DNA from 4 places in the Sphingomonas rhamnosi genome. Region 4 is predicted to be linked to each of the others. Evidence: predicted binding sites of a transcription regulator. Region 4 holds the regulator's gene; each other region holds the start of a gene.
What was found. The regulator LexA, encoded in region 4, represses DNA repair genes until DNA is damaged. The targets are predictions, from matches to a motif close to GTTCCNCNCTTGTTCT.
Positions count from the first base shown of each region.

Region 1: the regulator LexA is predicted to act here: its motif matches at 4,070-4,085, upstream of U1701_RS06785 (ATP-dependent helicase).
Region 2: the regulator LexA is predicted to act here: its motif matches at 1,645-1,660, upstream of recA (recombinase RecA).
Region 3: the regulator LexA is predicted to act here: its motif matches at 5,522-5,537, upstream of uvrA (excinuclease ABC subunit UvrA).

Region 1 is NZ_JAXOJJ010000002.1:375,696-382,954, reverse strand. Features, by position in the region: gene U1701_RS06800 (prolyl oligopeptidase family serine peptidase) at 1-775, shown strand, start outside; gene U1701_RS06795 (glycine zipper 2TM domain-containing protein) at 821-1,360, opposite strand; gene U1701_RS06790 (hypothetical protein) at 1,420-1,662, opposite strand; gene U1701_RS06785 (ATP-dependent helicase) at 1,784-4,066, opposite strand; gene U1701_RS06780 (GFA family protein) at 4,168-4,572, shown strand; gene U1701_RS06775 (inorganic phosphate transporter) at 4,805-6,469, shown strand; gene U1701_RS06770 (hypothetical protein) at 6,541-6,846, shown strand; gene U1701_RS06765 (low affinity iron permease family protein) at 7,008-7,259, shown strand, end outside.
Region 2 is NZ_JAXOJJ010000006.1:220,392-227,650, reverse strand. Features, by position in the region: gene U1701_RS14410 (cation:proton antiporter domain-containing protein) at 1-399, shown strand, start outside; gene recA (recombinase RecA) at 496-1,569, opposite strand; gene U1701_RS14400 (4-(cytidine 5'-diphospho)-2-C-methyl-D-erythritol kinase) at 1,812-2,636, opposite strand; gene U1701_RS14395 (tetratricopeptide repeat protein) at 2,633-4,216, opposite strand; gene U1701_RS14390 (electron transfer flavoprotein-ubiquinone oxidoreductase) at 4,408-6,069, opposite strand; gene U1701_RS14385 (uracil-DNA glycosylase) at 6,189-6,920, shown strand; gene U1701_RS14380 (lytic transglycosylase domain-containing protein) at 6,917-7,259, shown strand, end outside.
Region 3 is NZ_JAXOJJ010000001.1:80,552-87,810, reverse strand. Features, by position in the region: gene lpdA (dihydrolipoyl dehydrogenase) at 1-599, shown strand, start outside; gene U1701_RS00470 (lipoprotein) at 923-1,207, shown strand; gene U1701_RS00465 (GCN5-related N-acetyltransferase) at 1,259-1,555, shown strand; gene U1701_RS00460 (hypothetical protein) at 1,588-1,767, opposite strand; gene U1701_RS00455 (hypothetical protein) at 1,974-2,126, opposite strand; gene U1701_RS00450 (hypothetical protein) at 2,453-3,238, shown strand; gene U1701_RS00445 (type I restriction endonuclease) at 3,373-4,455, opposite strand; gene U1701_RS00440 (hypothetical protein) at 4,746-4,898, opposite strand; gene U1701_RS00435 (hypothetical protein) at 5,024-5,407, opposite strand; gene uvrA (excinuclease ABC subunit UvrA) at 5,545-7,259, shown strand, end outside.
Region 4 is NZ_JAXOJJ010000006.1:56,630-63,888, reverse strand. Features, by position in the region: gene trpC (indole-3-glycerol phosphate synthase TrpC) at 1-670, shown strand, start outside; gene moaC (cyclic pyranopterin monophosphate synthase MoaC) at 667-1,134, shown strand; gene U1701_RS13600 (molybdopterin molybdotransferase MoeA) at 1,585-2,769, shown strand; gene lexA (transcriptional repressor LexA) at 2,825-3,496, shown strand; gene U1701_RS13590 (ComEC/Rec2 family competence protein) at 3,487-5,676, opposite strand; gene gltX (glutamate--tRNA ligase) at 5,735-7,165, shown strand; gene U1701_RS13580 (citrate synthase) at 7,189-7,259, shown strand, end outside.

The DNA of each region.
Region 1 (7,259 bases), on a different contig from region 4:
GGCGACGTCCACCGACGGGACGAAGGTGCCGTATTTCGTCGTCCACAAGAAGGGCATCGCACTCGACGGCGCGACGCCGACGATCATGACCGCCTATGGCGGGTTCGAGGTGTCGATGACCCCGAGCTATTCGGGGTCGACCGGCAAGCTTTGGCTCGAGCGCGGTGGCAGCTATGTGCTCGCCAACATCCGCGGCGGCGGTGAGTTCGGCCCCGCGTGGCACGATGCGGGCCGTAAGACCAAGCGGCAGGTGATCTACGACGATTTCGCCGCGGTCGCGAAGGACCTGTTCGCGCGGAAACTTACCAGTCCGGCGAAGCTCGGCATCTATGGCGGGTCCAACGGCGGGCTGCTGATGGGCGTCGAGTTCAATCAGCATCCCGATCTGTGGAAAGCGGTGACCATCCAGGTGCCGCTCCTCGACATGATCCGCTACGAGGGGATCGCGGCCGGCGCGTCGTGGGTCGACGAGTACGGATCCGTCTCGGTGCCTGAGGAAAAGGCGTTCCTCGAGACGATTTCGCCCTATCAGAACATCAAGAAGGGGGTGGCGTATCCGGAGCCATACATCTGGACGACGACCAAGGACGACCGCGTCGGGCCTCAGCATGCACGCAAATTCGCGGCGCGGCTGAAGGAGTATGGGCTGCCCTATCTGTTCTACGAGGACACGGCGGGCGGGCATTCGGGCGATGCGGATATTGCGCAGGGCGCGCGGCTGCAGGCGCTGCAGATGACCTATTTCGCGCAGAAGCTGATGGGACCAGCGAAATAGCGATCTGCCGTCATCCTGACACCGGTCAGGATGACGGCATAGGTCTTAGCGGCAGCGGACCTGCGCGTTGTTCTGATCGACCGCACGGCCGGCGAGCCCGCCGACCGCTGCGCCGAGTAGCGTGCCGACGGTGCGCGAGCGGCCGCCGTCGATGACGTTGCCGAGGATGCCGCCACCCGCCGCGCCGACGATGAGACCGGTGGTACCGTCACCGCGCTTGCAGTAATATTTGCCATCCTGGCCGGCATAGACGCGGTCGTCGTTGCTCAGCACGCGCTCGCGGTAATTCGGGCCGACCCGGTAATCGCGGGCGGGGTCGTAATTGCCCTCGTCGCGCTCATCGGCATAATTCTGGTTGTCGTAGCGTGCGTCCGGCGCCTGGCGGTAGGGGCCGCTCTGGTTCTGATAGCCGCTGCGTGCTGAGCGGTAGCGATCGGCTTCCTGGCGGTAGAGCTGGTATTCGCGGTCGAATCGGCTCTGCGCCTGCGCGAAGCGCGCATCGTCGGCGGAACTTTGCGCGACGGCGGGCGCGGCGGCGGCGAGGCAGGTCGCGGCGATCAGCGACAGGGTGACGGGCAGACGCATTCTCGGTCCTTTCACATCAGATACGGGCGGCGGCATTATGCCACCGCCCGCAGGTTTCGTCAGCGGCAGATCTGCACGCGGCGATGATGGCGCCATTCGGTGCGGCAGCGCTGGCTGTAGCCATGATGCCGGTCATAGCCGCGGCCACGGAAGCGGCGGTCATCGCGACGATCGTGGTGGTCGTTGCCGCGGTGATCCTGACTATAGCCGCGATCATAGCGCTGCGCCTCGGCGGGGGCGGCGACGCCGATGCTGAGGGTGGCGACGGCAAGGCCGGCGGCGATCAGCTGGGTGAACTTCATGTGCGTTCCTTTCGGTCCCGACGATCGGGGATGCCGGCCTTGTACGGCGGCGAACAGACATCGTTCCTGAACGGCATTGTCGGCTGCTGTACAGGTTCGGTCCGGCGGCAATCTCGTCCGCTCACCCCAACGTAACGAAGCTGTCCATCACGCGTTTTTGCCCGGCATTTTCGAAATCGATCTCGAGCTTGTTGCCCTCGATCACCAGGATCGCGCCATAGCCGAATTTCTGGTGGAACACGCGCATGCCGACGCTGAGATCGTCGCGGCCCTTGTTGCCGAGGCTGACCGCGCTGGCGCGGCTCTCGACGACGCGGGAGGGGCCGGCCGAGAAGCTGCTGCCGGGGCTCGCCGCGCGCTGCCAGCCGGGGCCGCGGCCGGTGCCGCGGGCGACGTCGGCGAAGGGGTCGGCCTTTTCGGACCAATTGGCCTGCCATAGGCTTGCGCCGCCCGACATGGTCGTCTCCGCCTCGATATGCTCGGCCGGAAGTTCGCCGACGAAGCGGCTGGGGATCGAGGAATTCCACTGGCCGTAGATGCGGCGGTTGGCGGCGTGGATGATCACCGCCAGGCGCCGCGCGCGGGTGATCGCGACGTACGCCAGGCGGCGCTCTTCCTCAAGGCTCTTGACGCCGCCTTCGTCGAGCGAGCGCTGCGACGGGAACAGGCCTTCTTCCCAACCGACCAGGAAGACGGTGTCGTATTCGAGGCCCTTCGCGGCGTGGATGGTCATGATCGTGACCTGCGGGTCCTGCGCGCCGCCTTCATTGTCCATGACCAGCGACACGTGTTCGAGGAACGCGCCGAGCGAGTCATATTCCTCCATCGCGCGGACCAGTTCGCTGAGGTTCTCCAGCCGGCCGGTGGCCTCGACCGATTTCTCGGCCTGGTACATCGCGGTGTAGCCGCTCTCGTCGAGCAACTGCCGCGCGAGTTCGGCGTGGGGCAGGCTGGTCGCCATGTCGCGCCAGCGCGCGATGTCGCCGACGAGGCGGCCCAGCGACTTCTTCGCGGCGCCGGTCAGTTCGTCGGTGTCGAGGATGCGGGCAGCGGCGGTGGTGAGCGGGACGCCGGTGGCGCGGGCGAGCTGGTGGATGCGCGCGACCGCCTTGTCGCCCAATCCGCGTTTCGGCACGTTGACGATGCGTTCGAAGGCGAGGTCGTCGGCCGGCTGGTTGACGACGCGGAGATAGGCGAGCGCATCGCGGATTTCGGCACGTTCGTAGAAGCGGAAGCCGCCGACGATCTTGTACGGCATGCCGATCGCGATGAAGCGATCCTCGAACTCGCGGGTCTGATGCTGCGCGCGGACCAAGATCGCGACCTCGTCGAGCGTCTTGCCGGAGCGACGGACGAGGTCGATCTCGTCGCCGACACGGCGCGCTTCCTCGGGGCCGTCCCAGACGCCGATGACTTTCACCTTCTCGCCGACGTCGCGCTCGGTCCAGAGCTGCTTGCCAAGGCGGCCGCCATTGTTGGCGATCACGCCAGAGGCGGCGCCGAGGATATGCGGCGTGCTGCGGTAATTCTGTTCGAGGCGTATGATCTTCGCGCCCGGGAAATCCTTCTCGAACTTCAGAATGTTCTCGACCTGCGCGCCGCGCCAGGAATAGATCGACTGGTCGTCGTCGCCGACGCAGGCGATGTTCTTGCGCTCCTGTGCGAGCAGGCGGAGCCAGAGATATTGGGACGAGTTGGTGTCCTGATACTCGTCGACCATGATGTATTTGAAGCGCGTCTGATACTGTTCGAGCACGTCGCGGTGGCGCTTCAGGATGACGAGCATGTGGAGCAGCAGGTCGCCGAAATCGCACGCGTTGAGCGCGATCAGGCGGGCCTGGTATTGCTGGTAGAGCTCGCCGCCGCGGCCGTTGGCGTAGCGTTCGCTCTCACCGGCATCGATGTCGGCGGGGACGAGGCCCTTGTTCTTCCACTGGTCGATCAGCCCGGCGAGCGAGCGCGCCGGGAAACGCTTCTCGTCGATATCGGCGGCCAGGATCAGCTGTTTCAGCAGCCGCAGCTGGTCGTCGGTGTCGAGGATCGTGAAGTTCGATTGCAACCCGACGAGCTCGGCATGGCGGCGCAGCATCTTGGCGGCGATCGCGTGGAAGGTGCCGAGCCACGGCATCCCCTCGACCGCGTCGCCGACCAGCCGGCCGACCCGCTCGCGCATCTCGCGCGCCGCCTTGTTGGTGAAGGTGACCGAGAGAATCTCGCTCGGCCACGCCTTTCGCGTGAAGATCAGGTGCGCGAGCCGCGCCGTGAGCGCGGCGGTCTTGCCGGTGCCGGCGCCGGCGATGATCAGCACCGGGCCGTCGGTGGTCAGCACCGCCTCGCGCTGCGGCGGGTTGAGGCCGCGGAGATAGGGCGGGTCGGCTTGGGCGGTCTGGGCGAGCTGGTTCACCGGTGAACAGGTAGGGAACGGCGACGGTTGGGGCAAGCACGGAAGCCTTGCAGACCCACCGAAGTTGTGGAACAAAACGGGAAACAATGGGAGGCGATTCGATGAGCGACGGGTTGACGGGCGGGTGTCATTGCGGTGCGGTGCGGTACGAAGCGGAGGGGCAACCCCAGCATCATGCGCTGTGCCATTGCTCGGACTGCCGCGGGAGTGCGGGCGCGCCGATGGTCGGGTGGATCGCCTTCAAGGCGGACCAGGTGAGCGTGACCGGAAATCCGACGACGTATGAATCGTCGGCGAGCGGGCGGCGGCAGTTTTGCGGGCGGTGCGGGACCGGGCTGTTCTATACCAATGCGGAAATGCTGCCGGGGATCATCGATATCCAGTCGTGCACGCTCGACGACGTGGAAGCGGTCGCGCCCGACGCGCACATCCAGGTTGCTGAGCGGTTGGCCTGGATGAAGAGCATCGACCTGCTGCCGGTGTTCGAGCGATATCCGGGGATGTGACGGGAGCGGCTGTCCAAGAGCGCCCGGTATCCGTCACCCCCGCGAAGGTCGGGATCTCCTGCGGCTGGCGCGACGCTTCTGCCCGAGGAGATCCCCGCCTTCGCTGGGATGACGAGGGGAAGACAAGCGCTTGCGTAGGTCCCCGTTCTCGGGTGCCGCGGCGAAACGGCTGGGTCCTTGAGTGGCGCCCTGTCATAAAATCGTCACCTGCGCGGACGAAAGCGGGCGGGTCATGGCAACCACCTTTACACCGCTCGGTGAATCGACCGCGCCGCCGCCCGAGCACGCGCATGTCCCCGTTGGTCCGCGCCTGGACCACGCCCTCCACCCGTCGAGCCGCTGGATATTCCTCGCCGTCCTGCTCGGCGGGCTCGGCTATGCCGGGTTCAGCGTGTTCGTCGACACCGCGCAGGTCGGCGAGAGCCTGGCGCTCGGCGCGTTTGCGTTCCTAGCGCTCGCGCTGCTGATCGCGCTGGGGTTCGAATTCGTCAACGGCTTCCACGACACCGCCAACGCGGTCGCGACGGTGATCTACACGCATTCGTTGCCCGCGCCGGTCGCGGTGGTGTGGTCGGGGTTCTTCAATTTCCTCGGCGTGGTGCTCTCGTCGGGCGCGGTCGCCTATTCGATCATCACGCTGCTGCCGGTCGATCTGATCCTGCACGTCGGCAGCGCGGGCGGGTTCGCGATGATCTTCGCGCTGCTGCTGGCGGCGATCCTGTGGAACCTGGCCACCTGGTTCGTGGGTCTGCCCAATTCGTCGAGCCATGCGCTGATCGGCTCGATCCTGGGCGTCGGGCTCGCCAACCAGATCTTGCATGGCGGCACCGGCGGCACCTCGGGCGTCGACATGGCACAGGTATGGAAAGTGCTGTCGGCACTCGCGTTCAGCCCGCTGATCGGGTTCGGCGGCGCGTTGCTCCTGCTGCTGGTGATGAAGCGGTTCGTGCGCGACAAGACGCTGTACGAGGCGCCCAAGAACGCTGCGCCGCCGCCCAAGGGGATCCGTGCGCTCCTGATCGCGACCTGCACCGCAGTCAGCTTCGCGCATGGCAGCAACGACGGGCAGAAGGGCATGGGGCTGATCATGTTGATCCTGATCGGCTGCGCGCCGACCGCCTATGCGCTCAATCGTACCGTGCCCGAGAGCGCGACGCCGGCATTCGTGCAGGCCGCGCGCGCGGCGTCGAGCGCCTATGCCGCGCATGCCAACGGCGCGACGGCCGATCTGCCCGCCGCGCGCGCCGTCGTTACGCAGGCGCTGACCACCAAGCGCGCGGACGATCCGGCGGTCTATGGCGGGCTCGCCGCGCTGTCGAACGACGTCGCGAGCCGGATCGCGGGCTATGGTTCGCTGGGCAAGGTGCCGGCGGCGGCGACGCCGAACCTGCGCAACGACATGTATCTGGTGCTCGACACCACCAAGCTGGTCGCCGTCGACAAGGGCGCGCAAAGCCGGTTTACCGCGCAGGAAATGACCGTGCTCAAGAGCTATGGCTCGCAGCTCGAACGCGGCACGCGCTACATCCCGCTGTGGGTCAAGGTGACGGTCGCGCTGGCGCTGGGACTGGGCACGATGGTCGGATGGAAGCGGATCGTCGTCACCGTCGGCGAGCGCATCGGCAAGACGCATCTGACCTATGGCATGGGCGCGTCGGCCGAACTGATGGCGGCGGCGACGATCCTGCTGGCGGATCGCTATGGCCTGCCGGTATCGACCACGCACATCCTGTCGTCGGGTGTCGCCGGCGCGAGCGTCGCCAACGGCGCCGGGCTGCAGCGCCGGACGATCCGCAACATGGTGCTGGCCTGGGTGATGACGCTGCCGGTCGCGATGCTGTTGTCGGGCTTGCTGTACTGGGCACTGCTCGGCATCGCGGGCGCACTAGGATATTGAGCCCCGACGATTTTTACGGAACAACCGGTTCGCGACGTCGTTACTGAACCGTTATAACAGGGAGTAGTATCATGTCGGATTATCGCACCACGGACACCGTCGTCGTCAAGCGCCGCGGCGCAGGCTCGACGATCGCGATCATTCTGGTTGTCATCGCGCTGATCGTCGGCGTGCTGTTCGCGACCGGGTTCTGGAGCGCAGACGTCAAGAAGGACGGTGCGCTGCCGCAGGTTTCGGTCAAGGGCGGCGAGCTGCCCAAGGTCGACATGGACTCGAAGGAAGTCGTCGTCGGCACCAAGAAGACTGAAGTCGAAGTGCCCAAGGTCAAGACCGAGACCGAAACCGTCGACGTGCCCGTCGTGGGCGTGAAGAAGTAAGCGGTTACATCCGCTGAGCGATGAAGGCCTCCACCTCGCGGTGGGGGCCTTTTTCGTTGGGTTTACCGCACGTTGCCGTCCGCCCGGGGAAGGACGGATGCGCCTGGCATCTCAAGACCGAGCCGTGGTTGGGCACCGAACGTTTGAAGGACGAGGCCAGTATGCTGAAGCAGATCAACGAGGCCGGAAGCCGGGTTGCCGGCCGTACGGCGGATCTGGCAGGGACGCCGATCGCGATCGTGCTGGTCGCCGTGTTCTGCGCCGGGTGGTTCGTCCGCGCAGGTGCCGCTGGCGAAAACCTGTTGACGCTGATCCTGTCGGTGGCGTCGATCACGTTGACGCAGATGGTGCTCAACGGGCAGCGCCGCAGCGAGCAGGCCCTGCACCTGAAGATGGACGAGCTGGTCTATGCG
Region 2 (7,259 bases), 160 kb from region 4:
CTGTTCGGCGATGTCGCGCGCGCGGAACTTGTCGACCGGTTGAAGCTGCAGACCGCAAAGGCGCTGATCCTGACGATGGACGATCCGGTGCTGACGGTCCGGCTGACCCGCACGGTGCGCGCGCTGGTCCCCGACCTGCCGATCATCGCGCGCGCACGCGACACCGCGCACGCCGCCGAGCTCTACCGCGCGGGCGCGACCGACGCGGTCCCCGAGACGCTGGAGAGTTCGCTGCAATTGTCGGAAGCGGTGCTGGTCGATCTGGGCGTCGCGATGGGCCCGGTGATCGCCTCGATCCACGAAAAGCGCGACGAACTCCGTAAAGAGATCAAGGCGGCCGCCGACATGGTCGCCGAACCGCGGGTGCGGCGCGCAAAACGGACGCCGCAGACCACGTAAGGGGAACCGGTCAGCGCCGACTGACTGCCAGGGCCCCAACGAAAAAGGGCCCGCCGTCGCCGGCAGGCCCTCTTCCATTTTCATCGCGGCCGCGGCTCAGATGTCGTCGTCGGCTTCCGGGCCGGCCATCATCTCCTCGGCGACCTTGTCGGTGCGCGCGCGGATCGCCTTTTCGAGGCGGTCGGCCATGTCGGGGTTGTCCTTGAGGAAGGTCTTCGAATTTTCGCGACCCTGGCCCAGGCGGACGCTGTCATAGCTGAACCACGCGCCCGACTTCTCGACTATACCGGCCTTGACGCCGAGATCGAGGATCTCGCCGAGCTTCGAGACGCCCTGCCCGTACATGATATCGAATTCGACCTGCTTGAACGGCGGGGCAACCTTGTTCTTGACGACCTTCACGCGAGTCTGGTTGCCCGTCACCTCTTCGCCGGTCTTGATCGCACCGGTGCGGCGGATGTCGAGCCGGACGCTGGCGTAGAATTTCAGCGCGTTGCCGCCCGTCGTCGTCTCGGGGTTGCCGTACATCACGCCGATCTTCATGCGCAGCTGGTTGATGAAGATCACCATGCAGCGCGAGCGGCTGATCGAGCCGGTCAGCTTGCGCAACGATTGCGACATCAGGCGCGCCTGCAGGCCGACATGGCTGTCGCCCATCTCACCCTCGATTTCGGCGCGCGGCACCAAAGCCGCGACCGAATCGACCACCAGCACGTCGATCGCGTTCGAGCGAACGAGCGTGTCGACGATCTCGAGCGCCTGTTCGCCGGTGTCGGGCTGCGAGACGATCAGCTCGTCGATGTTGACGCCCAGCTTCTTGGCATAGACCGGGTCGAGCGCATGCTCGGCGTCGACGAACGCGGCGGTGCCGCCGCCCTTCTGCGCCTCGGCGATGACGTGAAGCGCGAGCGTGGTCTTGCCCGAGCTTTCCGGCCCATAAATCTCGATCACGCGGCCACGCGGCAGACCGCCGACGCCGAGCGCGATGTCGAGGCCGAGCGAGCCGGTCGAGATCACCTCTACCTGCATCGTTTCCTTGGAGCCCAGGCGCATTGCCGAACCCTTGCCGAACGCGCGGTCGATCTGGGCCAGCGCGGCGTCGAGCGCCTTCTGGCGGTCTGTGGTGGCTGTTGCCATACCGGTATCGATCACTTTCAGACTTGCGGCCATCGGGAAGCTCCTTCGCTAGACCAAGCGCGCGATCCGTTCAACGCGTCCCAGCCTGTGTACCGCGTTTGTTCTACAGGAACAAGAGCGGAACATCGGTTTTGGACCAGAAAAAGGGGCGGCCGGAATGCGGCCGCCCCTTCCGTCGGGAGCGTCTTGGGAACGCGGGACGCGCGAGCGGGTGACTGCGCGATCCCGACTGTACCAAAAACCAGATGCGCGCGTCGGGTTCAAGCCCTGGCCGCTCAGGCGAGTTCCGTTTCGAGACACCACCAGCCGCGCGACCGCGCCGCGGCGGCGGCATCGCCGCCGCGTCCGGCGTCATCGAACAGCGCGAAACAGGTCGCGCCCGAGCCCGACATGCGCGACAGGATCGCGCCCGGCGCGGCGTCGAGCAGTGTGCGGACCGCGCCGATCACCGGCGCGAGCGCCAGCGCGGGCATTTCGAGGTCGTTGCGCCCCGCGCGGGCGCGTTCGAGTAGGTCACCCTCGGCGATGCCACCACGATCGGTACCGTCCCAGGCGCGGAAAACCGCTGCGGTCGATACGCCAACGCCGGGGTTCACGAGCAGCAAGGGCGTTCCCGGCAGCCCCGCGATCGGTACCAGCGCATCGCCCTTGCCGGTGCCGATCGTGGTGCGGCCGTCCAGGCAAGCGGGAACGTCCGCGCCGAGCTCGGCCGCGATCGCATGCAGGCGCGGATCGTCGAGCGGGATCGCGTGCAGCCGCGCAAGCGCGCGCAACGTCGCCGCGGCATCGGCCGATCCGCCGCCGATCCCCGACGCAATCGGCAGGCGCTTGTCGAGTGTGATCGCGTGCCCGCCAGCGAAGCCGAACGCCGCGACGAACTTGGACGCAGCGCGCGTGACGAGATTGTCGCCTTCTGCCTCCAGCCCGGCGGCAAACGGCCCGGTGATCACGAATCGATCGTACTCTGCAGGTTCGACCGACACCACATCGCCATCCCGCGCGAACGCGAACAGCGTCTCGATGTCGTGATAGCCATCTGCCCGTCGGCGCCGCACGTGGAGCGCGAGGTTGATCTTCGCGGGCGCGGTCTCGACGATCATCGCCGTGCCCCCGCGGCAAGGCCACCCGCCAGCTTCTTCGCCAGCCGCGGCGCATCGTCGCCCGCGGCGGTCACCTGTGCCGCGCGCCACGCGTAGCGCGCCTCGTAACGACGGCCGAGCGTCCAATAGACGTCGCCGAGATGTTCGCCGATCTCGGTGTTGGTCGGCTCGGCGGCCGCAGCGCGTTCGAGCAGCGGCAGCGCGCGCGGCGTATTGCCGCTCAGATGATAGGCCCAGCCGAGCGAATCGACGATCGACGCGTTGTCGGGGTCGAGCGCCGCCGCGCGCGCGAGCATCCGCGTCGCCCCCGCGATATCCTCACCATGTTCGACCCGCGCGAAGCCCAGATAATTGAGCGCCAACGCCTGTCGCGGCGCACGCGCGACCGCCTTTTCGAGCGCCTCGCGCGCCTCGGGCCAGCGCCCCGCCTGATCGAGCGCGCCGCCATATTGCAGCCAGGCCGCCCAGCCATCACCCTGCTCGCCGGTGTCGATCACGCGGCGGTAATAGGGCACTGCGTCGGCGGCGCGGTCGGCGGTCACCAGCAAGTCGGCATAGCGCTGCCAGTCATAGGCGTTCGCCTCGGCGCGGCCGGCCCGCGCGGCGGCGACCGCCAACGCCTCGGCGTCGCGATCGGCGCCGGTGAGCACGATGATGCGCTCCGCCGCGGCGGCGCTGGCGAACGGGCTCTTGGCCCCCACCCCGTCGAGCACCGCGAGCGCCCGGTCCGGTGCGCCGCCCTTCCCCAACGCATCGCCCAGCAGCACGCGCGCCCGGTCATAATCGGGGTCGGCGAGCAAGGCGGCCTGCGTCAGCACAATCGACAAGGGCGTCGGCGAACCGCTTGCCAGGTCGCTTGCGAGTTCCGACAGCAGCCGCGACACGCCGAAGCCGAGCGTCGGCTTGGCGGAGGCGCCCTCGCGCAACGCGACGAAGGTCGGGTCGCGGCCCGCCAGCAGCGTCCGGGCGCTGTCGTCCTTGCCCCGGCCGAACAACAGTTGTGCGGCGGCGACGCGCAGGTCGGTCGGCATGCGCGGCTCGGTCGTCAGCGCGACGATGCCTTCGTCGGTCCGGCCCGCGGCGATCAGCAGCAGCGCGTGGGTTTCGCTCGCGAACCGGCGCGCGACCGGGTCGCCGGCGTCGGTCTTCGGCGCCGCGGGATCGCCGTCGCGTGCGAACGCGGTCCAGGCCGACAGCGCGGGGACAAGCATCGCAAGCGGGCCCGTGGCCAACCTGGCGGTCGCCGCCTCCATCGCCTTGATGTCGCCGCGCCGCGCCGCCTGCGCCAACGGTAACAATGCAGCGTCCGCGGGCGCAACGCCGGCGGCATCGAGCACCGCGGCCGCACGCGTCGTCAGCGCGATGTCGCCCGCTTGCAGCGCTTCGCGGTAAGCCCGGATCGCGATCACGGGGCTGTCGGGGGCGTCGGCGAGCGCGCGGGCGTAGTTGCTTGACGCTATTTCCACCGCGCCGTCCGCCTCGGCAGCGCGGGCTTTGACATAGGCCGAGAGGTCGCCGGTATCGGCGAATGCGGCGGTGGGGGTGAGCGTCATCGCGAGAATCAGGAGCGATCGGTACAACGTCAGACGCCTAACCGCCCGCTTTCCGGTTGTGCCAAACCGATCCCCGGCGAAGGCCGGGGCCCAGTCCGGCGACGTTCGGGGCGAAGTGCGGCCCTCCATTACTCTGACTTTCTCACCTGGGCCCCGGCCTTCGCCGGGGAACTCGTTCGTTGCGCGCCGCGCGCGTGACATCGTTCCCCCTGGCCGCCTTACATATTCGGATAGTTCGGGCCGCCGCCGCCCTCGGGCACGACCCAGTTGATGTTCTGCGTCGGGTCCTTGATGTCGCAGGTTTTGCAGTGGACGCAGTTCTGCGCGTTGATCACGAACTTCGGGTCGCCGACATCCTCGCCGACGATCTCGTACACCCCCGCCGGGCAATAACGCTGCGCCGGCTCGTCGTACATCGGCAGGTCGTATTCGACCGGCACCTTCGGGTCCTTGAGCGTCAGGTGGACCGGCTGGTCCTCCTCATGGTTGGTGTTCGACACGAACACCGACGACAGCCGGTCGAAGGTCAGCACGCCGTCGGGCTTGGGATAGACGATCGGCTTGACCAAGTCCTTGCGCCACAGGCTTTCGTGATCGGGGTGATGATGCAGCGTGAACGGCATCTTGATGCCCCAATGCTCGAGCCACATCGTGATCCCAGACAATGCCGAGCCCAGCATGTCGCCGAACTTCTTGACCAACGGCGCGACGTTGCGGACGACCGACAGCTCCTTCTTGACCCAGCTAGCGTCGAACGCCGCCGGATAGGCCGCCAGCTCGTCATGCTGGCGCTGCGACAGGATCGCGTCGACCGCGGCTTCGGCGGCCATCATCCCCGACTTCATCGCGGTATGCGTGCCCTTGATCCGCGGCACGTTGAGGAAGCCCGCGCTGTCGCCGATCAGCGCCGCGCCCGGCATCACCAGCTTCGGGATCGACTGCAGCCCGCCGTCGGAGATCGCGCGCGCGCCGTACGACACCCGCTTGGCGCCCTTCAGCAGCGCGGCGACCTGCGGGTGCGTCTTCCAGCGCTGCATCTCCTGGAACGGCGACAAATAGGGGTTGGTGTAGCTCAGCCACGTCACGAACCCGATCGACACCTGTCCGTTCGCCTGGTGATAGATCCAACCGCCGCCATTCGATCCGTCGGTCTCGCTGAGCGGCCAGCCCTGCGTATGGATCACCCGGCCGGGCGAATGCAGCGCGGGGTCGATATCCCACAATTCCTTCACGCCCAGGCCGTAAACCTGCGGATCGCTGTCCTTGGCCAGGTCAAAGGTGCGGATCAGTTCCTTGGTCAGATGCCCGCGCACGCCTTCGCTGAGGAACGTGTATTTGGCGTGCAGTTCGAGCCCCGGCGTATAGTCGGCCTTGTGCGTGCCGTCGCGCGCGACGCCCATGTCGCCGGTCGCGACGCCCTTCACCGAGCCGTCGTCGTTGAACAGTATTTCGGCGGCCGCGAAGCCCGGGAATATCTCGACGCCGAGTTCGTCGGCCTTGCTCGCGAGCCAGCGGCACAGATTGCCGAGGCTGCCTGTGTACGTGCCCTTGTTGTGCATGAACGACGGTGTCAGGAAGTGCGGGACATTGGTCTTGCCCGACTTGCTCAGCACCCAATGATGGTTCTCGGTCACCGGTACCTCGGCCAGCGGGCAGCCATCGTCGCGCCAGTCGGGCAGCAGCTCGTCGAGGCTCTTCGGGTCGATCACCGCACCCGACAGGATGTGCGCGCCGACCTCGGAGCCCTTTTCCAGCACGCAGACTGAAATCTCTGCGTCCCTCTCGGCCGCCACCTGTTTCAGCCGGATCGCTGCCGACAGGCCCGCCGGGCCAGCCCCGACGATCACCACGTCATACGGCATCGATTCACGGTCACTCATCATCGTCTCCCGGGACGCGGGCGGCACACCGTTCGTTCGGGCGCGAGCCAGCACCATATTGTCCAATAAGGCGATTGCGCGAGTTGACCGCCACGTCAACCGCACAGCATAGGTGCCCCATGGGGGCAGACCAGCATATAGGGTGGCACGCGCTCGCCGCCAGCACGCTCGAATGGTGGCACGACGCCGGCGTCGACACGCTGGTCGACGATCTTCCGCGCGACTGGCTCGCCCCGCCCGCCCCCCTCCCCGCTGCCGCGAATCCTGCTGCCGTGGCTGCGCTTCCGGCAGCGGCGTCGAGCGAAATGCCCGCGCTGCTCGCCGACTTCCTGAACTGGCGGACCGGCCCCGCAATGCCCGAGTCCAGCTGGGGCGGCGTGTCCTTTGCCGCTACGGGTCCTGCGACTGCCGACCTCATGGTGCTGGTCGATTGCCCCGAGCGCGACGATGGCGAGACCTTGCTGTCGGGGCCCGCAGGCCGGCTGTTCGACCGGATGCTCGCCGCGATCGGACTGACGCGCGACGCGGTCCACTTGGCCTCGGTCTGTGCGAAACGTCCGACCGCCGGGCGCGTGCAACAGGATGTCGAGGCACAGCTTGCTGCGATCGCGCAGCATCACGTCGGACTGGTCGCGCCCAAGCGGTTGCTCGTGCTCGGCAATGCGGCGAGCCGTGCGATCCTCGCGACGGATTTGTCGCAGGCGCGCGGGCGTTTACACGCATTTAACCATAAGGCTGGACAGTCGGCGACGGTCGCGAGCTTCCATCCGCGGTTCTTGTTGGAAAAGCCCGCCGCCAAGGCCGAAGCCTGGAGAGATTTGCAGATGTTGATGCGGGATCTGGACGCATGAAGCGGATCATAATTGCAGGAGCGTTAGCGGCGCTGAGTTCCCCGGTCCTCGCCGCCGCCGCGCCGGCCGAACCGGCAGCGGAAGCGCGCTTCGCCGCGGGCGCGAAGGCCGACGTGATCCCGCCCCAACTCGACCCTACGCAGCGCGACGCCTATCGTCAGGTCTTCGCCGCGATCCGCGACCAGAAATGGACCGACGCGCAGATCCGGCTCGACACGATGGCGCCGGGCCCGCTGCACGCGATCGCCCGCGCCGAGATCTATACCGCAAAGGGCTCGCCGCGGGTCGAGATGGAGCCGCTGACCGCGTTGCTGACCGAAGCGCCCGACTTGCCGCAGG
Region 3 (7,259 bases), on a different contig from region 4:
TGCTCGTCGCGATCGGCCGCCGCGCCAATGTCGACGGCCTCAACCTCGCCGCGATCGGCCTCGAGCTCAACACGCGCGGCCAGATTGAAACCGATCACAGCTTCAAGACCAAGGTCGACGGCGTCTGGGCGATCGGCGATTGCGTCCCCGGCCTGATGCTCGCACACAAGGCGGAGGACGAGGGCGTCGCGGTCGCCGAGAACATCGCCGGCCAGACCGGCATCGTCAACGAGGACGTCATTCCCTCGGTCGTCTACACGATGCCCGAAATTGCCGGCGTCGGCCTGACCGAGGAAGCCGCACGCGAAAAGGGCGAGATCAAGGTCGGCAAGTTCCCGTTCGCCGCCAACAGCCGCGCCAAGACCAACCGCGACACCGACGGCTTCGTGAAGGTCATCGCCGATGCGAAGTCCGACCGCGTCCTCGGCGTGTGGATCGTCTCCAGCCTCGCCGGCACGCTGATCGCCGAAGCCGCTATCGCGATGGAATTCGGCGCGACCAGCGAAGACATCGCCTACACTTGCCACGCGCATCCGACGCATGCCGAGGCGCTCAAGGAGGCGGCGATGGCGGTGCAAGGCAAGCCGATCCACATCTAGGCCTTCGGCCAGATGTAAACCGGCTTGCCCGGCCGGCGGCGCTACGGCGCCGTCCGACGACACGGGCTTTGCCCGTGTCGGGCCATAGGGGGACGCCATCCACCACGTCCACCCCGGCGAAGGCCGGGGCCCAATTGGGAAGGTCGCTGTGGGGACGTGGGCCCTCCATGACTGAGCGCCCCCAATCGGGCCCCGGCCTCCGCCGGGGCGGTGTCTTGATCCGTGGGCGGTTCCTTTGCAGACGGCAGCAACCGTCGCCCCCGGAACCAACCCCCGCACCCACCGGTTGTCTCGCCACCGAAACGAACAGGGATCCACCTTACATGAAGACCGCATTCACCGCCGCCATCCTCGCCGTCTCCGCGCTGTCGCTCGCCGCCTGCGGTGGCAAGGGCGACGACAAGCTTGGCGACCAGGTCGAGCAGGCCGCCGAGAACAACGCGTCGGCGCTCGAAGCCACCGCCGACAATCTCGAAGACCAGGCCGACGCGGTCCGCGACAATGCCGAGGAGCGTTCCGACGCGATCGACGACGCCGACGTCAACGCCGACGCGCTGACCAACGGCCAGAAGGCCGCGGTCGTCAACGGCACCGCCGAGGTCAAGTAACCGAACCGCGCCGGCCGGTGCATCGTCACGCCCTGGCCGGCGCGACCCGTTATGCCGGATGACGCCGCCACCCGCTGGCTGACCTTGACGCGCGAGACCCTGCCAGCGCTCGCCGACGATCGCCGCTGGCCAGTCCGTGCCGACCACTGCTTCCAGCGTATCCTGCTCGACAATGCCTGTGGCGGGGTGTGGTACGATCACATCGTCGGACGGCCCGCCTACCGCCATGCGCCGCCCGAAACGCTCGCCGCCGCCATCGCGCTCGGCGAGGCGGTGATCGCGGGCACCGCGGATCTCGCCACGCTCAACCGCCGATCTCTGGCTTGGCGGGGCAAGCCGCGCAGGTGATGCCCGCGGCAACCATGCGCGGCCGCTTCGTCTTACTCCACCCCCTCGGGGCTGCGCGCGCGTGACCGGTGGTCCGCTTCGCCGGCCGCAGCGAATATCCCCGCCTGGTCCAGATGCGCGCGCCGTTGATCGGCTGTAGTGGATTTCGCGGCGGCTTCGAGTTCGGTGAGTGTCAGGATTTCATAATCGATCGGCGCAGTCGGGTTGGGCAAGGGAACTCCATTCGGTGATGCAGGGCGTGGCAAAGAGCTACGACGAGAGTCCGTAAAGGACGCAAAAGACACGGATTAAATGTGTGCAGACCGGATCGGGCGGCTGCCCTCCGCGCTAGGCCGGGCAGGCGCGCCGCCAGCTCAGTCCGCCCGAATACACCCGCCGGACATAGCCTGGCGCGCCAATGCTCGGCCGGGATGCCCGATCAGGGGTGCGTCAACGTCTCGTCCAGATACGCGATCACGTCGCGCAGCTTGGCGGCAATCAGCACGTCGTCGTTAAGGTCGGCGACCAACAGCGCTTCCTCGATCAACGCGCGCATCCGGCGAAGCTGCTGTACGTCCTTGCCGATCTCCATGCAGGCTCTCCCAACCGCAATAGTCTGCAAGATACGTGACCACGCGGCGATGGATGCGCCTGCCCGACAAATGATGGGTATTTCAAACCGATGGTCGCGGGGCCCGCCATGCTCTCACGGACCAGCCGATGCGCGGCGTCGCGGGCACACCGGCCGTTTCGCGGCGCGCCGTGCGCCCGTCGTTCGGTGCGCCTTTTCGATCCCGTAGAAAGCAAGTCGTTCGTTCTACACGCAATGATTCAGCGTCTGGTAGTATTGACGACCATGTTGTCGTGATCTGCCGGCGATGATACTATCCCCCTGTTGTATGTCTCTGGGGGGATGACATGGCCACGCTAGCACCGCGCCAGCAATCGGGGTCCGCCGACGACCGGTATTTCGTGATGACATCGCTGCTGATGGCGGGAATCATCTTTCTCGGCTTTTCGGTGCAGTTGGCGATGGGCCGCTCGAGTTTCGGCGCACCGTTGATCGTTCATCTCCACGCGCTGGTCTTCATGGGATGGGTGACGATCTACGTCGCGCAGGCGACGTTTGCGGCGACCGCCAATCGGGCCCTGCATCGTCGGCTCGGCTGGCTGGGCACGGTGTGGATCGCGCCGATGGTGGTGTTGGGCATCGCCGTCACCGTGCTGATGGTGCGCCGGGGGCACGCACCGTTCTTCTTCCCGCCCGCGCAGTTTCTCGTGCTCAATCCGCTGTCGGTGCTGACCTTTGCCGGGCTCGCCTGGACCGCGGTCGCGTTGCGCCGGCAAACCGCCTGGCATCGCCGGCTGCACTATTGCGGCATGGCGGTGCTGGTGGGGCCCGCATTCGGCCGGCTGCTGCCGATGCCGCTGCTCGTCCCCTGGGCGTTCGAGGTGACGTCGGCGTGCATCCTGCTGTTTCCGCTGGCGGGGATCATCGCCGACCGGCGCCGCACGGGCCGAATCCATCCGGCATCGCTCTGGGGCGCCGGGATCGTCGCGCTGTCGATCCTGGCCACCGATATGCTGGCCTACAGCCCTGCCGGCGCGACCTTGTACCGCGCGGTCACCGCCGGATCGCCTGGCGCCGTCGTCGCCCCCTACGCCTTCGCCCCGCCACCGCCGGGCCCCGTCACCGGTCGATAGCCGGGCGTGCGATATCGCAAGCATGCCCGATCATCACGCGCAACCGGTGCCGCGGCGGGAACGGCATCGTCTGCGATCGGCGACCGGCATCACGCCCCTTGCAGCCAATGCATGCCGCCTCACTGGCGTGCCGCTCACTCTACCGCGCGCTTGGGATCCTCCAGCTCGGTCAGCCGCGCGACGATCTCGGGCTCCAGCTTGTAAATATCGGTCAGTGCGCCGACGCCGTGCCGCGTCTCCGCCTTGCCTGCAAACGTCCCGACATAGCGCGTCGTCGGGCTGTTGAAGTGCAGCCGCGCGATCGACTTGCGGTTGTTGTCGTCGAGCAGGATCGCGCAATAGGATTTCGAATCGCGGATCACGATGCGCTTGGGGTCGACATGCCGCGCGGCGATCGCCTGGACGATCCGGAACCCGCCGATCTCGTCCTCGGTCGTGATGATCCCGTCGCCCTGCGACATGTCGTCCGACGCGCCTTCGTCGATGTCGACCGGAGAGGGGTTGGCGACGTTCAGGGCAGAGGTCAGCCGGTCGTTGACGCGGTCGCGGATCAGGCCCGCGATCGATGCCGCCAGAACCGGTTGGAACTGTTCCTTGACCGATGCCGTCATGCGACCGTTCTGCACCTTGGCCGCCATCATCCGAACGAACTCGTCGGACGGATTGGCGAACTCGCGTTCAAGTTCGATCCGCACCTGCGATTGCAGTTTCAGGCGCCCCGCCTCTGCCACGATCGCATCGATGCTGAATTCGCCTTTCGAGAAGCGTTCGAGCGTCGTCGGATCGGTCCGCCGCATCGCATCCATCGAAAAGACGAAGAACGGCTTGTCGTCCATCTTGTTGGGCTGTTCGATATCCGAATAGAATTGATAGACGACACCGTTGGTCAGTACCGCCACGCGCGCCTCGGTGGTCGAGAAATACCGATAGAGCTGCGATGCATGTTTCAGGTCCAGGTCGATCGTCGAGGGCTTGCACTCGATCAGGATGCTGACTTTCCCATCGATGCACAGTGCATAATCGACCTTCTCGCCCTTCTTGATCCCCACGTCGGCGGTGAATTCGGGCACCACTTCCGCAGGGTTGAAGACATCATATCCCAATGCCTGCAGAAACGGCATCACGAGCGCCGTTTTGGCGGCTTCCTCGGTCAGCAACAATTCGCGGTGCTGCGCCGTACGCTTTTCCAGTTCGATCAGCTTCGTCGCCAGATCCATGCGCCATCCCCCCTAGACTGCGCTGAACCTGACCGGCATTGCGCCCCCTGCAAGCGACGATGGGTTCAAAGTGAACCTAGTGACGGTCGTGCTGGGGGCAGGGGGCGTTGCGTCCAGACCCCCCAGGAGACCGCGGCAGTGTCGCGCGCGCAGATCCGCCGTGCCTCGCAGCGTTCCTAAGGAATTTCCGGCGCGTTCAGGGCTGATCGCCGCCATACCCAAATCCAAGACATCAACATGCGCGGGTAACATCGGGCCTGAACCTGGCGGATGCGCGGCGAACCCGGTGCTCAGTTCGCCGCGAGCCTTTCGTCGAGATAGGCGATGACGTCGCGCAGCCGCGCGGCGACGACGGCATTGGCTTCGGCGTCGGCCGAGCCCAGCGCCTCGTCGATCAGCTCACGAACGCGACGAAGCTGTTGCGTCTCCTTGTCAAATTCCATGCAGGCTCACCAAAGCGCGATAGCCTGCAACATACGTCGCCCCCGCGTGACGGATGCATTTTGCAAAGATCATTCAGAGTCGGCGTCTTCTCCCGACTCCGCCCGCGCAGGGACGGGCAACGACGCTAGCGCTTTGCGAAAATCCGCCCGATCAGCAGGTCCGCCGCCGCGCCGATCTGGTCCGCCATCTGTTGCGGGTTGATCCCGGGCGCGCCCGGCGCGCGGGCATCGGGTTTCGCCGCATCCGGCTTCGCGGCATCGGGCTTCACCTCGGCCGCCTTCGCCGCCTCGCCCTGTTTGCGCGCTGCATTCGCTGCGACCAGCCCGCCGACCATCGCCAGCCCCGACGCGATGGCCTGGCGACCTTCGGGCGTATTCGCGCGCTCGATCAAGGCCTCGCCCTTCTTGCGCAGCTCCTTGGGCACCTTGAACCCGGCGAACTCCTTGGGGATCTTCACCTTGGGCTTTGCGCCGTCTGCCTTCTTCGCGCCCGTCTTCGCTTTTGCCATCATGTCCTCATGTCGCTGTGTACGACCGAGATAATACACGCACCCCGCTTTTCAATCCGCGGGTGCTGGCGGGCGCCGCCGTGCGTTCCTATTTCCACCACTGGCATCCGGCAAAGAACAGAAGTAGAACTCGACATATGCTGACTCACATTTCCGTCCGCGGCGCGCGCGAGCACAATCTCAAGGACGTCGACATCGACATCCCCCGCGACACGCTGACGGTGATCACCGGGCTGTCGGGCAGCGGCAAGTCGAGCCTCGCCTTCGACACCATCTATGCCGAAGGCCAGCGCCGCTACGTCGAGAGCCTCTCGGCCTATGCCCGCCAGTTCCTCGAACTGATGCAGAAGCCCGATGTCGACCATATCGAGGGCCTGAGCCCCGCGATCTCGATCGAGCAGAAGACGACCTCGCGCAACCCGCGCTCGACCGTCGCGACCGTGACCGAGATCTACGACTACATGCGCCTGCTCTGGGCGCGCGTCGGCACGCCGTACAGCCCGACCACCGGCCTCCCGATCGCCGCGCAGACCGTCAGCCAGATGGTCGACCGCGTCATGGCGCTCCCCGAAGGCACGCGCCTCTACCTCCTCGCCCCCGTCGTCCGCGGCCGCAAGGGCGAGTATCGCAAGGAGATGCAGGAGTGGCAGAAGGCCGGCTTCACCCGCGTCCGCATCGACGGCACGATCCACGAGATCGACGAAGCCCCCGCACTCGACAAGAAGTACAAGCATGACATCGAAGTCGTGGTCGACCGCCTCGTCGTCGGCGGCGACATCGGCACGCGTCTCGCCGAGAGCTTCGAGACCGCGCTGAAGCTCGCCGAGGGCCTGGCGTACATCGACCCCGCCGACCCGGTCGAGCCGCACACGCCGAAGTCCGAAATCCTCGGCAACAACGCCCCCGACGGCCGAATCGTCTTCTCGGAAAAGTTCGCTTGCCCGGTCAGCGGCTTCACGATCAGCGAGATCGAACCGCGCCTCTTCTCGTTCAACGCGCCGCAAGGGGCCTGCCCGGCCTGCGACGGCCTCGGCGAGAAGCAGCTGTTCGACGAGGACCTCGTCGTCCCCAATCACGGCCTCAGCATCAAGAAGGGCGCGGTGATGCCCTGGGCGAAATCCAACCCGCCCAGCCCCTATTACATGCAGGTCCTCGGCTCCCTCGCGCGCGAATTCGCCTTCAGCCTCGAGACCCCCTGGGGCGAACTGCCGCCCGAGATCCAGAGCCTCATCCTCCACGGCTCGCGAGGAAAGCCCGTCACGCTCACCTTCATCGACGGCAAGAAGAAGTACGACGTCGTCAAGCCGTTCGAGGGCGTGATCGGCAACCTCAACCGCCGCCTGCTCCAGACCGAGAGCGCGTGGATGCGCGAGGAGCTCAACAAATACCAGTCCGCCGCCAAGTGCGAAGTCTGCGCCGGCGCCCGCCTCAAGCCCGAGGCGCTCGCGGTCAAGATCGGCATGAAGGACATCGCCTACGCCACGCACCTGTCCGTGGTCGACGCGCTGCAATTCTTCACCGACATCCCCGGCCATCTGGGCGACCAGCAGAACGCGATCGCCGAACGCATCCTGAAAGAGATCGTCGAGCGCCTCGGCTTCCTCAACAATGTCGGCCTCGACTATCTCAACCTCGACCGCACCTCTGGAACATTGTCCGGCGGCGAATCGCAGCGCATCCGCCTCGCGTCGCAGATCGGCTCGGGCCTGTCGGGCGTGCTCTACGTCCTCGACGAGCCCAGCATCGGCCTGCACCAGCGCGACAACGACATGCTGCTGAAGACGCTGCGCCGCCTGCGCGACCTCGGCAACACCGTGCTCGTCGTCGAGCATGACGAGGACGCGATCCGCAC
Region 4 (7,259 bases):
ACCCCGCGGGTTCCGCGCCGCACTGGACGCCAAACCCGGCCACGCGCTGATCGCCGAGGTCAAGAAGGCGAGCCCGTCCAAGGGCCTGATCCGCGCCGATTTCGATCCCCCCGCGCACGCCCGTGCGTACGAGGCCGGCGGCGCCGCGTGCCTGTCGGTGCTCACCGACGAACGCTGGTTCCAGGGCGCCGATTCCTACCTGACCGCCGCGCGCAACGCGGTGTCGATCCCGGTGCTGCGGAAAGACTTCATGGTCGACCCGTGGCAGGCGCCCGAATCGCGCAGCCTCGGCGCCGATGCGATCCTGTTGATCGTCGCCGCGCTGGCCGACGCGCAGATGGCGGAGATCGAGGCCTCGGCGATCGAATGCGGCATGGACGTGCTCGTCGAAATCCACGACGCCCACGAACTCGAACGCGCGTTGAAGCTGAAAAGCCGCCTGATCGGCGTCAACAACCGCGACCTTCGCGACTTTTCGGTCGATTTCCGTCGGACCTTCGACCTCGTCGCGCTTGCGCCGAAGGACTGCACCTTCGTCGCCGAGAGCGGCCTGACGACGCGGGCCGATCTCGATGCGCTCGCCGAAAAGGGCGTCCATTGCTTCCTCATTGGCGAAGCGTTGATGCGGCAAGACGATATCGAAGCCGCCACCCGCGCGATCGTCGGATGACCGGCCTCACGCATATCGATGCCGAGGGCGCCGCGCGGATGGTCGATGTCGGCGGAAAGGCGGTCACGACTCGTATCGGCGTTGCCAGCGGCCGCATCACCATGTCGCCCGAGGCGGCGGCTGCGATCGCGACCGGCACCGCCAAGAAGGGCGACGTGCTCGCCGTTGCGCGCGTCGCCGGCATCATGGCCGCCAAACGCACCAGCGACCTGATCCCGCTGTGCCACCCGCTGCCGCTCACCTCGGTCGACATCGCGCTCGCGGTCGACGACACCGGCGTCACCGCCACCGCGACCACCGCCACCGACGGCAAGACCGGCGTCGAGATGGAAGCCCTGACCGCGGTCTCGGTCACGCTGCTGACGATCTACGACATGGCCAAGGCGATCGATAAGGGCATGATCCTCAGCGACATCCGCCTCCTCTCCAAACGCGGCGGCAAATCGGGCGACTGGACCGCCTGAGGGTCCACAACCGTTCCCCGGCGAAGGCCGGTGCCCAGTTGGGAAGGCTGTAGTAACGGAGCGCCGCCCTTCGTCACCGCCGTTGCCCAACTGAGCCCCGGCCTTCGCCGGGGAAGTGCTACCTGAAAGGCGCCCCCCACCCCGTCATCGTGACGAAAGTCAGGATCCATGGCCACAAGCGCGACCGTCCGCAACCCTGGACCCCGGATCAAGTCCGGGATGACGAATGTTCAATCATGCCCGTACTCCGCGCTGTCCTACACGGTCCGAATATGTCAGCCCTGACGGTATGACGTGCTGCGCCGCCCTTCCCCGAACCCGATCCGCCCCACGCGCTCTCAACATTCGCGCGGAAAATCCCCGCACGCGCAGCGACGGTCTCAACATTCGGCCCGCAAAAACCGTCTACCGCCTCAACATTGACAACATTCGCGCCGGAACAGACCCCAAATGACCGCCCTCCTCCCCGTCGCCGAAGCCCAATCGCGCCTGTTCGCGATCGCGACTCGGGTCGGCGCCGAAGCCGTTCCGTTGCGCGACGCCGCTGGCCGCTGGGCCGCAGAGGACATCCTCGCCGTCCGGACCCAGCCGGCTGTCGATCTCTCCGCGATGGACGGCTATGCGATCCGCTTCGCCGACATGCCCGGCCCCTGGACGGTGATCGGCGAAAGCGCCGCCGGCCGCCCGTTCGACGGCGCGGCGCAGGCCGGCGAGGCGGTCCGCATCTTCACCGGTGCCGCGATGCCCGCGGGCACCGACACCGTGCTGATCCAGGAGGAGGCCGCGCGCGACGGCGCAGCGCTGGCCCTGTCCGGCGAAGGCCCACCACGCCACGGCCGCAACACCCGCCGCAAGGGCCTCGACTTCACCACAGGCGACCGTTTGATCGCCAAGGGTGACCGCCTGACCCCCGCCCGCATCGCGGTCGCCGCGACCGGTGGCCACGGCACGCTGTGCGTCAACCGCCGCGTCCGCGTCGCCGTCGCCGCGACCGGCGACGAACTCGTGCCGCCCGGATCGACCACCGACGCCACCGCGCTGCCCGAATCCAACGGCATCATGCTCGCCGCGATGCTCGCCGACCTGCCCGTCGACATTGTCGATCTCGGCATCCTGCCCGATCGGCTGGAGGCGCTGCGCGACGCGTTCGCCGGCGCCGCGTGCGACCTGCTCGTCACCACCGGGGGCGCGTCGGTCGGCGACCACGATCTCGTCCGCCCGGCGATCGAGGCCGCCGGCGGCACGATCGATTTCTGGCGGATCGCGTTGCGCCCGGGCAAGCCGATGATGGCAGGCCGGCTCGGCGATGCGACCGTACTTAGCCTGCCCGGCAACCCGGTCTCGGCGTTCGTCACCGCGACGCTGTTCGTCCGCCCGGTCGTCGCGCACATGGCCGGCGCCCGCGATCCCTTGCCGCAGACTACCCACGCGCTACTCGGCGAGGATATCCCCGCCAACAACGCGCGCACCGACTATCTGCGCGCCGAGCTCCGCGACGGCCGCGCCTATGCCTCGACGATCCAGGACAGCTCGATGCTGCTCACGCTTGCGCGGTCGACCTGCCTGATTGTCCGCCCCGGCAACGCCCCCGCCGCCGTCGCGGGCGACTCGGCGGAAATCCTAGTGATCGCTTGACGCCGTTAACTTTGTTCCGTAGAAGTTCCTTGTCTGTTCCGGACGGAGGATTGCCATGCTCACGCGTAAACAGCACGAGCTCGTCTGCTTCATCAACGATCGCCTCGAGGATACCGGCGTGTCGCCGTCGTTCGAGGAGATGAAGGACGCGCTCGACCTCAAGTCCAAGTCGGGCGTCCACCGGCTGATCAGTGCACTGGAGGAACGCAACTTCATCCGTCGCCTCCCCAACCGCGCCCGCGCGCTGGAAGTGCTGCGCATGCCTGAGCGCGCGGAAAAGAAGGTGGTGGAAAGTGCACCCCCCGCCCCCGCGAACATCAAGTCCGCGCCGCAACCGGCCAACGACGTCATCGAGATCCCGCTCCACGGTCGCATCGCCGCCGGTGTGCCGATCGAGGCGTTCGAGGGCTCGTCCATGCTAGCCGTCCCCGCCGCGTTGCTCGGTTCCGGCGAACATTATGCGCTCGAAGTCTCCGGGGATTCGATGGTCGAAGCGGGCATCCTCGACGGCGACTATGCGTTGATCCGCCGTACCGAGACCGCCCGCGACGGCGAGATCGTCGTCGCGCTGATCGAAGAGAGCGAGGCCACGCTGAAATATTTCCGCCGCGAAGGCGCGATGGTCCGCCTCGACCCCGCCAACCGCGCCTACGACCCACAACGCTATTCGCCCGCGCAGGTCCGCGTACAGGGCAAATTGTCGGGCATCCTCCGCCGCTACGATTGAAGATGGCGGCGAGTGCCCGGTTCTCCCGCCAAAGCGGGAGTTCGGAGTACCGACGGCACCGCCGGCGACACATCCCGCCACGGGTGCCGATCTCCGGCCTCCAAAACCGTCGTCACCCGACCCGTGCCCAACGTCACCGCCACCCCACCCGTCCGCCGCAGCATCCCCCGGTCCAGCCGCAACCACCGCGGCGAACACCGCCTCGGCAAGGCGCGTTCGCTGACAACGATATCCGCCCCCCGACACGCTGCGATCAACTCGGCCGACGGCACCAGATATACGCTCCGTGTCGCCAGGATCCGCCACCGCCGTCCCCCCGCCGGGATGTCGGTCATGCACAAATCCCGACTGCACCGCGCATCGGGCTGGTCCGCCAACAGCAACGGCTCGCCGTCCAGCCCACCATTCTCGGCGAGCGTATCACGAACATAATCCCCCGCCCGGTCCCGCAACAGCGCCAGACCCGCGGCAGTCCGCACCGCGACATGCCGTCCATCCCCGGTCACCAGCAGGTCAGGCGCCGGCGTGGCTAACGCCCAGCTCGCCCCGAACAGCACCGGCAGCACGCCGAGCCGCCGCCACTTGGTCCGCCACAACGCGATCCACAGCCCCCCGCCGATCATCGCCGCATAGGCTCCCTCCGGCATCGCCGGCAGTGCCCGCACCGCTCCCGGCGCCGCCGCGACCGTCCGAGCAATCCACAGCAGGAGGTCAAGCGTGTGCTGCACCAGCCACCACACCGGTGCACCAAGTCCTGCCGCGTCCAGCACCAACGCCAGCGCCTCGAGCGGCATCACGACAAAGGTGGTCAGCGGGATCGCCACGATATTCGCGGCCGCTCCGTACAGCCCGGCCTTGTGGAAATGATACACCGCGATCGGCATCAGCGCGGCCTCGACGACGATCCCGGTCAGCAACAGCGACGCCACGCCGCGCATCAACCGGCGTACGGCCCCCTCCTCATGCGGTCCGAACACCGCCTTGATCCGCGGATGCTCGTGCAGCGCGACGATCGCCGCGATCGCCGCAAACGACAGCTGGAAGCTCGGCCCCGCCAGTGCCTCTGGCAACGCGACCAGCACAATCACCGCGCCCGCCGCCAGCGCACGCAACGTCACCGCCTCGCGACCAATCGCCAGCGCAAGCAGCACCAGCAACGCCGCCACACAACTGCGGATCGTCGGCACCTGGCTGCCGGTGAGCAGCGTATAGCCGATCGCCGCAGCAGCGCCCGCCACCGCGGCCACCAGCGGCAAGCGAACACGCAGCGCCAGCCAAGGGCTAAGCGCGAGCAGCCGCATCACGACCAGCATTGTCGCCGCCACCGCCGCGGTGATGTGCAGCCCGCTGACCGACAGCAGATGCGCCAACCCCGCGCGCCGCATCGCTTCCGAATCGTCTTCGCCGATCGCGCCGACGTCGCCGGTCGCGAGCGCCGCAGCGATCCCGCCCGCGCTGCCGTCGAGCCTGTCGGTGATATGCGTCGACAACCGACCGCGTAGCCCCGAGCCCTTCTCCGCGGCGGTCGTTACCGTGACGGGAGCGAACCCGCGACCCGTCGCGCCGATCCCTGCAAACCACGCGACACGGGCGAAGTCATAGGCGCCGGGCACCGCCGGCAACGGCGGCGGCATCAACCGCGCACGCAACCGAATGACCGCACCCTCACCGAGCCCGCGCGGCACATCGGCCTCCGCCAGGTTCACGCGCAGCAGCGGCGGCAGCGTGATCGCATCGCCCCGCGTATCGGTCGCCGATCCGCTCGGCGCCAGCGTCAGGCGGACGAGGTCCCGCGCTGCGAGCGGCTCGACCCGTTCGACGCGGGCCGCGAACGTCGCGACCATCGTCCGCGCGAGCACCGGCGCCGCAACCCGGTCCGACCGCGCCCAGACCAGCGCCAACCCCAGCGCCGCGGTCAGCGCGCCCACCGCAACCGCCCGCGCCGCGCGCCCACCGCGCCCGACCGCGAGCCCCGCCAGCCCCACCGCCCCCAGCGCAAGCATCGCCACCCGCCACGCCACCGGGTCCGGCAGCACGAACCACAGCGCGATCCCCGCCCCCAGCGCCACCGGCAGCCACAGCACGAGCTGGTCGCGCTCCGCCTCCAGCCAGCGCTCGATCGCACGACCGCGCTCCGCCGCCCATCGCGGCACGCCCATTTGTCGCCGCACTAGGGCCATGCTAGGGGCGGCGACGGCGGTATTCGCCATCGTTCTTACAGTCTGGGAGCACCCGCGATTGGGCGCAACATCTGAAACGCATGCAGCGTCGCCTGCATCCGTGGTTACCCGTTTCGCCCCGTCGCCGACGGGGTTTCTCCATCTCGGCGGTGCACGCACCGCGCTGTTCAACTGGCTCTATGCCAAGGCGAACGGCGGCACGTTTCTGCTGCGCATCGAGGACACCGATCGCGTCCGCTCGACTCAGCCTGCGATCGACGCGATCCTGGACGGCATGCGCTGGCTCGGCCTCGACTGGGACGGCGACGCGGTGATGCAGTTCGCGCGCGCCGAGCGGCACGCCCACGTCGCCCACGAGATGGTCGCCAGCGGCCACGCCTATCGCTGCTACATGACCAACGACGAGATCGCCGAGATGCGCGCCGAGGCGCAGGCGGCAAAAAAGCCGTTGCGCATCCGCAGCCCGTGGCGCGACCGCCCGGCCAGCGAAGCGCCCGACCGTTCGCACGTCGTCCGCCTGCGCGCGCCGCTCGAAGGAGCGGTGACGATCCAGGACCAAGTCCAGGGCTCGGTCACGGTGCAGAATGCCGAGATCGACGACATGATCCTGCTCCGGTCGGACGGCACGCCGACCTATATGCTCGCTGTGGTGGTGGACGACCACGACATGGGCGTGACGCACGTCATCCGCGGCGACGATCACCTCAACAACGCGTTCCGCCAACTGCCGATCTACCGCGCGATGGGCTGGCCCGAGCCGGTGTACGCGCACATCCCGCTGATCCACGGCCCCGACGGCGCCAAGCTGTCGAAGCGTCACGGCGCGGTCGGGATCGAGGCGTATCGCGACGAGATGGGCATCCTGCCCGAAGCGTTCGACAATTATCTGCTCCGGCTGGGTTGGGGGCATGGCGACGACGAGATCATCAGCCGCACCCAGGCGGTCGAATGGTTCGATTTGGCACATGTCGGCAAGAGCCCGTCGCGGTTCGACCTGAAGAAGCTCGAAAATCTCAACGGTCATTACATCCGCGAAGCGGACGACGCGCGTCTGGCGGCATTGGTCGCCGACCGACTCGGCCATACGCTTCCGGACGGCGGTCTGGCGCTGCTCACCCGCGCAATGCCGTCCCTGAAGCCCCGCGCGGCGAATCTGAACGAGCTCGCCGACGGTGCCGGATTCCTGTTTTCCGTGCGTCCGATCGCGATGGATGACGGTGCACGGGGGCTTTTGAGCGACGAAGCGAAAGTGCTTCTGTCCAATCTCCACGCTGCCCTTGACGCGGTGCACAACTGGGATACGGAGGCGCTCGAAGACGCGGTACGGCGTGTGGCCGAGGAGCGGGGCGTCAAGCTCGGCCAGGTCGCACAGCCGCTTCGCGCCGCGCTCACGGGACGCAAGACGTCGCCGGGCATCTTCGATGTGCTCGATCTGCTCGGGCGCGAGGAAAGCCTGGCACGCATCGCCGACCAAAGCGCGTCGGCCTGAAGATTCCAAGGAAGGATAACAGCATGAGCGAGACCGCAACCCTGGCCGTCGACGGCAAGGACGTCGACCTTCCGGTCATGTCCGGTACCGTCGG